3 regions of the Bacillus sp. JJ864 genome follow, and region 1 is predicted to be linked to each of the others. Evidence: riboswitches for the same ligand, from Rfam matches in the RefSeq annotation. Region 1 holds a riboswitch; each other region holds the start of a gene.
The links. Region 1 has a riboswitch for thiamine pyrophosphate ahead of tenA (thiaminase II). Riboswitches for the same ligand answer to the same signal wherever they lie in the genome.
Positions count from the first base shown of each region.

Region 2: linked by a shared signal. The riboswitch ahead of thiT (energy-coupled thiamine transporter ThiT) and the one ahead of tenA (thiaminase II) in region 1 are both predicted to bind thiamine pyrophosphate.
Region 3: linked by a shared signal. The riboswitch ahead of thiC (phosphomethylpyrimidine synthase ThiC) and the one ahead of tenA (thiaminase II) in region 1 are both predicted to bind thiamine pyrophosphate.

Region 1 covers NZ_JBALLY010000091.1:4,223-8,370, reverse strand. The annotation lists gene V7024_RS15005 (ABC transporter permease) at 1-636, opposite strand, end outside; gene V7024_RS15000 (ABC transporter ATP-binding protein) at 633-1,376, opposite strand; gene tenA (thiaminase II) at 1,345-2,040, opposite strand; TPP riboswitch at 2,126-2,226, opposite strand; TPP riboswitch at 2,287-2,395, opposite strand; gene V7024_RS14990 (SH3 domain-containing protein) at 2,824-3,987, shown strand; gene V7024_RS14985 (hypothetical protein) at 3,994-4,148, shown strand, end outside.
Region 2 covers NZ_JBALLY010000156.1:10,084-14,231, reverse strand. The annotation lists gene V7024_RS20795 (sensor histidine kinase) at 1-1,010, shown strand, start outside; gene V7024_RS20790 (response regulator transcription factor) at 979-1,629, shown strand; gene thiT (energy-coupled thiamine transporter ThiT) at 1,757-2,356, opposite strand; TPP riboswitch at 2,443-2,544, opposite strand; gene V7024_RS20780 (FeoA family protein) at 2,790-3,017, shown strand; gene feoB (ferrous iron transport protein B) at 3,014-4,148, shown strand, end outside.
Region 3 covers NZ_JBALLY010000020.1:101,948-106,095, forward strand. The annotation lists gene thiC (phosphomethylpyrimidine synthase ThiC) at 1-1,341, opposite strand, end outside; TPP riboswitch at 1,589-1,704, opposite strand; gene V7024_RS04535 (arsenic transporter) at 1,905-3,263, shown strand; gene V7024_RS04540 (DUF2642 domain-containing protein) at 3,309-4,007, shown strand; gene V7024_RS04545 (lactate permease LctP family transporter) at 4,049-4,148, opposite strand, start outside.

The sequences.
Region 1 (4,148 bases):
TTGTGTCATCATTCGTTTACTAAAATAGCCTAGTCCTGCTTGTGCCCCAAGCCACTCTCCAATCGCTGCCCCAATCACGCTAAACGGCACAGCCACTTTTAAAGCTGAGAAAAAATAGGGAAGTGCAGACGGCAATTTCAATTTTAAAAAAATATCTTTTTTTGTTGCACCATATGTAATTAAAAGCTCTTCCCACTCCTTTTTCGTACTACAAAGGCCATCATACGTATTCACCGCAATTGGAAAGAATGTAATCAGTACTGTGACAACAACCTTATTCCAAATCGAATAGCCAAACCATAAAACAAATAATGGTGCTAAAGCTGTAATGGGAATAGTCTGTGAAGCAACTAATAGTGGATAAAATGCCTTCTCAGCAAATGTACTCATACTCATCAACATCGCTAACCCAACACCTAATACAATGGAAATAACAATACCGATTACAGTAACAGAAAGCGTTGCTGGTAAATGCACTGTAAGCAATATATCCCGCAAATCCCATATTTTTTGAACAATAGCACTTGGAGACGGCAAAATGTACATTTCATCAAGAATCCGTGCTCCTACTTCCCATCCAATCAGTAAAATTGTAATTACAATAATAGCCGGAACATAATCTACCATTCGTTTCATACAAGCACCTGTCTTTGCAACATGCCAATGAGTTCATCTTTTAATGCCAGCATTTCTGGGCGATGCAAATCTTTTCGAGAGCGCTCTTTCCCAAGCGGCACAATCCGCTCAGTCAATGATGTAATGGGCTGCTCTGTTACGATAAAAATACGATTAGAAAGATAAAGCGCTTCATCAACATCATGTGTAATAAACAAAAATGTTTTTTGCCAATGTTTCCATTGTTCAAACAACCATTCTTGCAGAGATGCCTTCGTTAATGCATCAAGTGCACTAAACGGTTCATCTAATAATAAAAGGTCGCCGCCCGTTAACAACGTACGAATAAAAGATACGCGTTGCCGCATTCCGCCTGATAAATCTTTTGGCTGTTTCTTTTCATACCCTTGCAGTCCAAACTGCTCCAACAGCTCTTGTGCTTTCATTTGTGCCTCTTTTTTCTTCATTCCTTGACATTCAAGAGGCAAAGCTGCATTTTCAATAATGGTTCGCCACGGGAGTAACATATCTTTTTGCGGCATATAGCCAACAGGAGTCGTTCCCTTCACCTCTATCGTGCCGGCATTTTCTTTCTCAAGCCCTGTAATAAGCCGAAACAATGTACTTTTCCCGCAGCCGCTTGGCCCGATAATACTAATGAATTCCCCTTCTTGTACTGCAGTATCAAGATTCGCTATAATCGGTTTCTCATCATACCGAAACGAAACATTATGAAATTGTAGTATGTTCTTGCTCCTCAAAACCCCACATCTCCTTACGATATGCCATATCCCAAAATAAGTATTCAAAACGGCTGGAATATAAGAAAATCTCTTCTAAACGATTTCGTTCTTCTTCTGTTTTCCCTACTGCAATTTCATTACATAAATCAATTAACCATACGCAAAGATTCCCATATTCATCAGAGCTATATCCTTGAATCCATTCACCAAAAAATTCGTGATCGCGCGCTCCTGGAATAGCATTTAAACGCTTTCCAATCTCCCAATAACTCCACATACACGGAAGCAATGCTGCAATTAACTCAGCAAGTGTACCGTTTTGTGAAACGGACATCATATAGTTTGTATATGCTAGATTCATAGCAGACGGCTTTGCTAATTCCATCTCTTCAACAGAAATTCCTAAGCGCTTTGCATATTGTTTATGAATCGTCATTTCCTCATTTAAAATCCCATCAATTTGTTCAGCAAATTTCGCCATCACTTTTGGGTTTGTTGCTTTTACAACACCAATTGCATATAGCTTGGCGTAATCTAACAAATACAAATAATCTTGAACAATATAATATTGAAATCTATCTTTCTCTAACGTTCCATCTCCCATTCCTGTTACAAATGGATGATTATGACTCTTTTCCCAAACAGGTTGCACCTTTTCAAATAGTCTTTCACAAAATGTCATTTCCGCTTCCCCTTCCTGTATATATGTTTCCAAATAAAAAACCACTTCTATATAAGAAGTGGCCACAGCAAACAAAAGAAAAACTCATTTGTTGTTTCCACTTCCCTACGCTAGCATCACCTAGATCAGGTTATAAGGGTTAAGGTTTTTACCTCTCTCAGCTTTTAAGCACCCCTAGTGGTGTTCTATAAAATTTTCAATAAAAAAGTCCCCGTTTCTATGCATAAAGAAACGGGGACATTATTTATATCGTCCAAATTGCTTCCCTACGCTAGCATCATCTAGATCAGGTTCAAGGGTCAAAGACTATAGGTCTTACTCTCAGCTAGCAACACTAGCCCCCCTAGCAGTATATTCATTTAACATAGTCAGTATACCATCACAATATCTCACCCGCAACTCTTTTCATTTCTCCTTCTACCTATCTGTAAGTTCAGAAAAAATCGAATTTCTTCTCGCTCTTTCCATAATAGCTATAAATCTGCTATCCTTTTAGTATATACCCATTTTCACTTTTCGACATTTAAGTCGCTGCTATGCAAAATACATCATGACCGCTACTTGTTTTCTCCTTTTTGTTTAAACCTTGCATGTGGTAGAAAAAGGCCTTGCCCATTTCTATACGCGGCCAAATTCACCACTCTAAAAAGAAAAGTTTTGTAACTTACATATAGAGAAAAAAGCTTTCGTTTGTTTTTCATCCATAAATATGTTACAAACTTAATATCTTCATATTATAATTTAGATTATACCAATTTATCACATAAGGAGGTCTATGAATATATGAATTTAAAAATTGCAACACTAACAGCAACTACTGTAGCAGTTGCCGCTATGCTCCCCTCTATAGCAGACTCTAATGTACATACTGTAGAAGCAGAGCAAACAGCAAAAGCAAACATTGGTTATGTAAAAACGGAAACATTACAAATGTACAATAGCCCGAATGGAACAGACTCTGTTATTGATAACATTACACGTGACACTCCCGTTACTATTCTTGAAACAACAAATGAATGGTACAAAGTTCACACTCACAATAACACTGGCTATGTCAAAAAAGAAGCCATTTCGTTAACCAAACTAGAAAAAAATCAATATATCGTAAATGTAGATGCATTAAACGTTCGCTCTGAACCAAATACACAATCTGAAATTATTACTGTATTACCAAACGGGAAATTTGTTACTGTTCAAGAAGAACAAGATGGATGGTATAAAGTTATACATAATGGAACAAGCGGTTATGTAAAGAAAGAATTTTTATCTAACGCCGATCAGCCATTAGTAAAAGGAATTACTGTACAAGGCGGAAGTTCTTATTTTGTTGCCACTCCAACGTTAAAAATACGCAGCGGAGCAGGAACAAATACAGCTATTATCGGTTCTTTAGCAAAGGGAACACAAGTACAAGTCGTTGAAAGTGTGGGAACATGGTATAAAGTTCGCTACGGATCAGGATATGGCTATGTCGCACAGCATTATTTAGTGCAAGTGCAAGGACAACAACAGCAGCAGCAACCAAAACAGCAAGCTACACCATCTATTCCAGCTGTATTTAAATATCCTGCTCAAGGAAAAATCAGCTCAGAATTTGATGTACGCTGGGGAGAAATGCACTATGGTGTAGATATTGCAGCAACAGGAAATGTGCCAATCCAAGCTGCCGCATCTGGGACTGTTGTGAAATCATATTATTCTACAAGCTATGGGAACGTTGTATTTGTTGCCCATCGTATAAACGGGAACTTATACACAACTGTATATGCCCACATGAAAAGCCGCGCTGTCAAAGCAGGAGATACAGTACAAACAGGCCAATTGCTCGGTTATATGGGAAATACAGGGCATTCATTTGGACAACACTTGCATTTTGAATTGCATAACGGGGAATGGAATTTTGAAAAAACAAATGCTGTAAATCCACTTCCTTTCTTAGTTAGGTAACGCATAATGATACGTAATATTCCATTACTGATTGAGTATTTAGCATTTTTCGGTTTAATTTGTTGCTTATTAATTTACAACATAAACATTGTATTTTTAAGCATTGTTATTACATTTGTTACTTGTGAAGTGCTTATGGAAATATTCAAAATTCGACTAAA
Region 2 (4,148 bases), on a different contig from region 1:
GAATGGCAGAAAAAGAAGCGAAAAGCTATATTTTTACTAAAATAGTAGAATTGATTTTCGCTACATTTTTGGTATGCATGGGAGCGGCAGGTATAGCTTATTATGTAACTCGTATCATTACCAAACCAATCAACAGTTTAGTTGATATAGCATCAGGTATATCAGCCGGTAATTTATCCTTAAGGGCTAAAACAGAGGGTGACGATGAAGTTGGAAAACTAGCGCGGGCTTTTAATGAAATGGCTGATAACCTGATTAGTTCGAGAACGGCAGTAGAAAAATTACTGAAGGAACTTCAAGAAAAGGATGCTCTTCGAGATACGTTAATCTTGAAATTATTATCCGCGCATGAGGAGGAGAGAAAAAGAATTTCTCGTGAACTTCATGATGAAACAAGCCAAGCCCTTACGTTTCTAATGGTTACAATGCGTATTTTGGCTAATGAAGCTAAAGATGCTGAACAACAGGAGCTACTTAATGTAAGCCGAGAGACTGCGGCAAATATTTTACGAGAAATTAGAGATTTAGCGGTAGAATTAAGACCACCAATCCTTGATGATATAGGTTTAATTCCGGCATTAAAGAAATATATAAGAAAGTTTGAAGAAAAATTCGCTCTTGCTGTAATTTTGCACGTTCCCGATGATGACAGTGCTACCATAGATAGTCATATCGCTGTAGCACTATACCGAATTGTTCAAGAAAGTCTTACTAATGTAGTGAAACATACAGTAGCGACTGAGATTGTAATTAATATGGAGATTAAAGATTGTTCTATTAAGCTAAGTATCCACGATAACGGACAAGGTATACATGAGACTGATTTTGAAAAAGCTCGCCAGCAAAATCGAATTGGAATATATGGAATGAGGGAAAGAGCTGAATTACTAGGCGGTTCATTTTTTATCAAAACTCACAAAATCGGTGGGACTGAAGTTATGGTGTCTATCCCAGTAAAACAGAGAGAAGGGTGTCAAGATGAAAAAGACAATCAGCATAATGCTAGTTGATGACCACGCCTTGATGAGATCAGGTTTAAAACTACTATTGCAAAAAAGACCGTCCTTACAAGTTGTAGGTGAAGCCTCTGATGGACTTGAAGCCCTTCAACTTTACGACATTTTAAAACCTGATATTTTGATATTGGATATATCTATGCCACGCTTAGATGGAATCCAGGTTCTCAAAGAAATTAAATTACGTTATGAACAAGCGAAAGTCATAGCGCTCACCATGCACGAAGATGAGGATTATATAACGTTAATCATGAACGCGGGAGCTTCAGGTTATGTCCCTAAAGCAGCTGTAGATGAGGAATTATACACTGCTATTGATTCTGTTATGGATGGGTACTTATACCTTCGCCCAAAGGAAATTTCAACGATGTTAAAAAGAGTACAAAATGAAACAGAGTCCCGAAATCCTTATGTAATTCTAAGTCCACGTGAACGAGAGGTATTGCAGTATCTTGTTAAAGGATTTTCATTGTCTGAAATTGCTCAAGAGTTAACGATCAGTATAAAAACGGTTGATACTCATAAGACGAGAATGTTGAACAAACTGAATCTTTCTAAGAAAAGTGAACTTGTTCAATATGCGATAAAGTATAATTTAATCAACATGATATAACGGAATGGTGTTTGTGAGAAAAGATATTTTTTCCTTTCATTCATTGAAAGTAGCAGAAAAATCCCGCTTTAGAAAAGCGGGATTTTTGTCTATCTCTTAAATAATTAGAACATCTAAATATTGCTGATTAAGCAATGTTTTTTGTATTTATATAATGCTTATTCACGCCTGTAAATAAGCGCGGTGCTGTTATAAATAAAACGACAAGTAGAACCGCACACAATACGAAAGAACCAATCATTGTAACGCCGTTAAAGATAAAGGAATATAAAACAGCTGATTGTCCTTTTGGTGCATATTGTCCAAAGAAAATAAAGCCAGCAATGAAGTGCCAAAAGTAACGAGCTAAGCTACCAATAAATGTAGCAATAATGATATACGTAATTGTTTTTGCTTTTTGTTTATTGGCAATTGCTTGTTGAATTGGTGCATGAAATAATCCAGCAAAGCCAATAAAGGCAAAGGCGATAAAGTATTCAATAAACGCTTGCACCGGTGTGAAAATAGATGCATCTCCTGCAACAATTTGTAATAACCCCCAAACGAGACCACTTAAGAAACTCGCTTTAAATCCCCAACGGTAAGCAATAATAAAAATTGGAATCATAGCAAATGAGATAGAACCGCCTGTTGGAAGTTTAATAGAGAGCGGCAAAATGTCGATGACTAATGCCAATGCTGCGAGAATCGCTGCCTCTATCATTGCTTGTAAATTTGTGTTACGCATGTAAAAGTCCCCCTATATCCAAGTTACAAAAGAAGAACCATTATCATAGAGGGATGGAAATACACAAATTATAAATCACTACTTATGTATATACGTCTGCACAATTCCTACGTTAGCATTAACTAACAGGTTCAAAGGGTCGGAACAAAGTGTTCCCTCTCAGCAACGAGGCTCCCCCTGTGACAACGAGATTCTTAGATTGTTACTATTATTGTAATAATAATGGTTAAGAATGGCAAATGAAAATAAAAACCCTTTTTTTAGGGAGGGAGAGAGCAACTGGCCGTACATAGCAACGATTTTTATGTTAAATAAGATGGAATTGTACGAAAATAGTAATAAATACACAGCATAGTGTATAGTGTTTTTTCAGAGAGTCATGTTATAATTTATATTGATAATAATTATCGTTATCTTTTTAGGGGGATAATTTATGAACTTAGTTGATATGAGTATAGATGAAAAAGTACGTGTAAAAGATTTACAATCTCTTGATAAATTGTTAAAACGCCGTTTGGCTTCATTTGGATTTTCTGAAGGTTGCGAGCTTTGTGTAAAACAAAAGGCAATGCTTAATGGTCCTTGTACATTAGAATGCCGTGGACAATTAATCTCTATTCGTCATTGTGATGCGAAAATGATAAAGGTGGAATTAGCGTGAACAAGGTTGCTTTGCTAGGAAATCCGAATACGGGAAAAACATCATTGTTTAATGCGCTTACTGGTTCTTATGAATATGTTGGGAACTGGAGCGGAGTAACCGTAGAAAAAAAGATTGGTAAGTTAAAAAATAAGCAAGGAATGTTAATAGATTTACCAGGTATATACGATTTAAATCCTGTATCCCGTGATGAAGGGGTTGTTACACGGTTTTTATTAACAGAAGAGTTTCATCATATGTTAAATATTGTGGACTCCTCTCAATTTGAACGTAATATGCATCTAACATTGCAATTATTAGAATTTGGAAAACCACTTTCTATCGGTTTGAATATGATTGATGTGGCAAAACAGCGCGGGATTATGATTGATGTCAAGAAGCTATCTGAAATGCTAGGTGTAACAGTTATTCCCGTTATAGCAAGAAGTGGAAGAGGCTGCGAGGAATTATTAGCTGCTCTTCATGAAAGCGATAAGGCGGAGCAGAAACCGTTTGTTCTTTCATACGGTAAAACGGTAGAGACAGGAATCCAGCGCGTTATGGAGAAATTGCAGCGAGAAAATGATGAGCATGCAAGGTGGCTTGCGCTGCAATTTTTAGGAAATAACGAAGTGGTAGAGAAAGAACTCACTAAGTCGCATGTATATAACGAACTTGTAGCAATTCGCTCTGCATTAGAAGCAGAATTGGATGTTACGCTAGAGCAGCATATATACGGAGTACGTGCAGCGTATATTGAAAAGTTGAAAACAAATGTGATTCGTCATGAAAAAGAAGGAAGCATTCCTTTTTCGGAAAGAATTGATAAATTAATTACGCATAAAATTTTTGGACTACCGATCTTTTTAGGAATCATGTTTTTAATTTTTCAGGTTACGTTTTCATGGATTGGAACGCCTTTATCGGATCAATTTGATGCATTTGTCGGCGGTCCATTTACAGATTGGGTAACAGCAGGTCTTACGAATATTGGTGCGTCTGATTTCATTCGATCGCTCATTACAGATGGAATTATTGCTGGTGTTGGTGCGGTATTAGTATTCGTGCCGCAAATTTTTGCGTTGTTCTTCTTTATTTCATTACTAGAAGATTCCGGATATATGGCGCGTATTGCCGTTGTAATGGATCGGA
Region 3 (4,148 bases), on a different contig from region 1:
AAGCATTGCTGTACCGAACCAGCCGATCATCGCTGCACCGATTGCAGAAGTAATATGATCATACCCAGGTGCAATGTCTGTCGTTAACGGTCCAAGCGTATAAAACGGTGCACCTTGACAAATCTCAAGTTCTTTATCCATATTCTCTTTAATTAAATGCATCGGTACATGTCCTGGCCCTTCAATCATCACTTGGACGTCATGCTTCCAAGCAATTTTCGTAAGCTCTCCTAATGTTTCAAGCTCAGAAAATTGAGATTCATCGTTTGCATCCGCAATCGAACCAGGGCGTAACCCATCTCCAAGAGAGAAGGAAACATCGTACTTCTTCATAATTTCACAAATTTCTTCAAATTGTGTGTATAAGAAGTTTTCTTGATGATGGTATAAACACCACTGCGCCATAATCGAACCGCCGCGTGATACAATCCCTGTTACACGCTTTGCTGTAAGCGGAATGTAACGAAGCAGTACACCAGCATGAATTGTAAAGTAGTCTACTCCTTGCTCCGCTTGTTCAATTAGCGTATCACGGTATACTTCCCACGTTAAATCTTCGGCAATTCCGTTTACCTTTTCAAGCGCTTGATAAATTGGCACTGTTCCAACTGGTACAGGAGCATTTCGGATAATCCATTCACGCGTCGTATGAATATTTTTCCCGGTAGAAAGGTCCATAATTGTATCAGCACCCCAGCGCGTTGCCCACGTCATCTTCTCAACTTCTTCAGCGATAGATGATGAAACAGCTGAGTTCCCAATATTCGCATTTACTTTCACATGGAAGTTACGGCCAATAATCATTGGTTCTGCTTCTGGGTGATTAATATTTGCTGGTAAAATAGCACGCCCTTCAGCGATTTCCTTCCGCACAAACTCCGGCTCCATACCTTCGCGAATGGCTACATATTCCATCTCCGGTGTGATGATCCCTTTACGCGCATAATGCATTTGCGTAACATTTGCCCCGTCTTTTGCACGAAGTGGCTTCCGTCCCATTTGCGGGAATACAGGCGTATGTGTAGACGCTGTTTTCACCCCATCATCTTCCGGCTTCACTTCACGACCTTCATACTCCTCTACATCTCCTCGTTCCACAATCCAGCAGCGGCGCGGCGCCTGCAATCCCTTTTCTAACTCCACTTTGTAATTCGGATCTGTATAAGGACCACTCGTATCATACACACGAATAGCCGGGTTTGGTACACCGTTTGTATCGCTTTGTGCAATCTCACGCATTGGTACTTTCATGCCTTTACGCATACCTTCTACATATACTTTCTTGCTTCCTGGTAAACTTGACTTCAACTCAATTTGCTCAGCTGAAACAGATTGTTTCATCATTTTTCCCTCCCCTGTGTCTTCACTTTTCTTTAGATCCAGCTTCGCCTCCTAGACCCTTCCGTCTAAGAACCTTCCGCACGAGAAAACAAAAAGCGCTTTCTGTGCGAAAGAACCTTAGCCAACGGGTCTAAACAGTCGGCTCCACTTTTCTAGCGACAAGGACGAGAACTAGCGGCTTGCAATGCCAAATAAAAAAGCCAGGTCCATCATAAAGAATAGGACCTGGCAACATAAAGACATTGTTATGTAAAGCCGTCAACTTCCCTCCGCTGGTACGAACCAGATCAGGTCCAAAGGGTTAAGAAGCTTCAACACGCTTCTCTCTCAGCCCAGCTCTATCGGGCACCCCTAGTTTATCACTGATTAAATTTTCACTACGCTCCTATCATACATCATTGTCTAAAAAATGCAAAGATATTTACATTTTTCTTTTTCACTCAAAAAATAGTTATTTCACTTAGTACAAGCAAAATCCACACGTCATACATATGTAATATAAACCGGTATAGGAATATACTTTGTACGGACACTTCACTATAAGAACAGGAGTGAAAGAGTTGATCAGCCTACAATCTACAATAACCATACTCGCTTTTCTCGGAACTATGCTCATCATCTTTTGGCGACCAAAAGGAATGAATGAAGCAATTCCAGCAACAGTTGGGGCAATGATTGTCATTTTAAGCGGCACCGTTTCTTTTGCTGACTTAGGTGATATTAGCTCAAAAATTATTGGCGCTGCTATAACAATTATGGCGACCATTGTTATGGCAATCGTACTAGAGAGTTTTGGCTTTTTTCATTGGTGCGCGGTTCAACTTGCAAAAAAAGCAAAAAGCTCTGGTATTCGCCTCTTTTGGTATACAAATCTTCTTTGTTTTCTCATGACATTATTCTTTAATAATGATGGTAGCATATTAATTACAACTCCCATTTTACTGCTTTTGTTACACCATTTACGACTTACACATGATCAAAAAGTACCTTACTTATTAAGCGGCGCACTCATTGCCACCGCCTCAAGTGCACCGATTGGTGTAAGCAATATTGTAAATTTAATCGCTTTGAAAATCGTCCATATGGATTTATACATGCATACAGCAATGATATTTGTTCCTGCCACTTTAGGCCTTCTTTTTATGGCGTTCCTATTATTCCTCATATTTCAAAAACAATTACCGAAAACGCTCCCGGTCTTACCGATACATTTAGATGAAAATTTCGTCAAAAAATCTTTCCATCCATTGCAGCCAAGGCCCCAAATAGATGCAAATCGTAAGCGAACACGATTTATGTTCGGGATTCTATTATTTGTTTTATGCGTTCGTATCAGCTTGTTTATTGCATCGTACTTTCAATTTTCTATCGCCATCACAGCGGTCATTGGCTCTATTATTTTACTTGGGTGGAGATGGTACAAACTGCGCATTCCACCGATTGACATGATTAAGAAAACACCCTGGTATGTGTTAGTTTTCGCATTTTCTATGTACGTAATTGTATATGGACTTCACAACATCGGTTTAACCGAATTTCTCATTACAAAACTTCATCCACTCATTACCAGAAGTTTATTTCATGCCGACTTTATTATGGGCGGCTTACTTTCTATCCTCTCTAACATCTTTAATAACCATCCTGCCTTAATGATTGGTACGATCGCACTTACCGAAATGGGACTAGATCCGATTACATTGAAAACGATTTATCTTGCAAACATCATCGGTAGCGACATGGGCTCACTACTACTCCCAATCGGTACATTAGCAACCTTAATGTGGATGTATATTACAAGAAAAGGAAAAGTAAATATCAGCTGGGGAACGTATATGAAAGCGACATTTCTCGTCATTCCGCCAACTGTCATTTTCACGCTACTTTGCTTATATTATTGGATGAAATTGGTCTTCGCAGCTTAAAAGTGAGGAAAAAGAGCGTATGTCATTACAAGAAAGGAGATTATTATGCTTCATTTACAAAAATATATTAATCGGCCCATACAAGTAACAATATCCGGGGAGCTTCTCCCATTTGAAGGAATTATGATTGATAAAGGATCAGATATAATCGTATTGTATGATGGAGAAAAATACATGTATATCTCTAGTTTACACATTCAACATTTAACTCCACTCATAGAATCCTTACTCTTTGAAAATCTCACAATTCCAGAATCTTTACTACCACAAGATATGTTATCAACCGAATCCACAATTTCACTTCGAAAAACACTACAAGTGGCAAAAGGACAATTTATTGAACTCGCACTATCACACGAACATTTTTTACATGGATATGTCACTCATATTATGAATGACTATTTTGTCTTCCTCTCACCTGTCTATCAAACATTATATATTCCATTTCATCACGTAAAATATCTTATTCCTTATCAAGAAGCTGAAACGCCTTATGGCTTAGAAAGAGAAAGACTATCACCAGCAGCATCAAAACTCACACTTGCCCGGACGTTTTCTGAACAATTGAAAAAACTAAACCAACATATTGTATTACTTGATTTAGGCATACAAGCTTACAAAGTTGGAAAATTAACGGAAGTAACTGACAGTCAAATTGAACTCATTACAGCACGTAATCAACATTTTCATTTCAATTTATACCATATTAAAACTGTTCATTTCCCTTATCAAAATCAAAAATAATCAAAAAGGGGACCTCTCGTTAAGAGAAGTCCCTTTGTTGTTTAAGGAATCATCCAAGTTAAATAATAAGCTTGAATATATGTGATAATACCGATGATTGTTACAAAGAATAAACTATGTTTCACTGTGAAGCGGAATAAA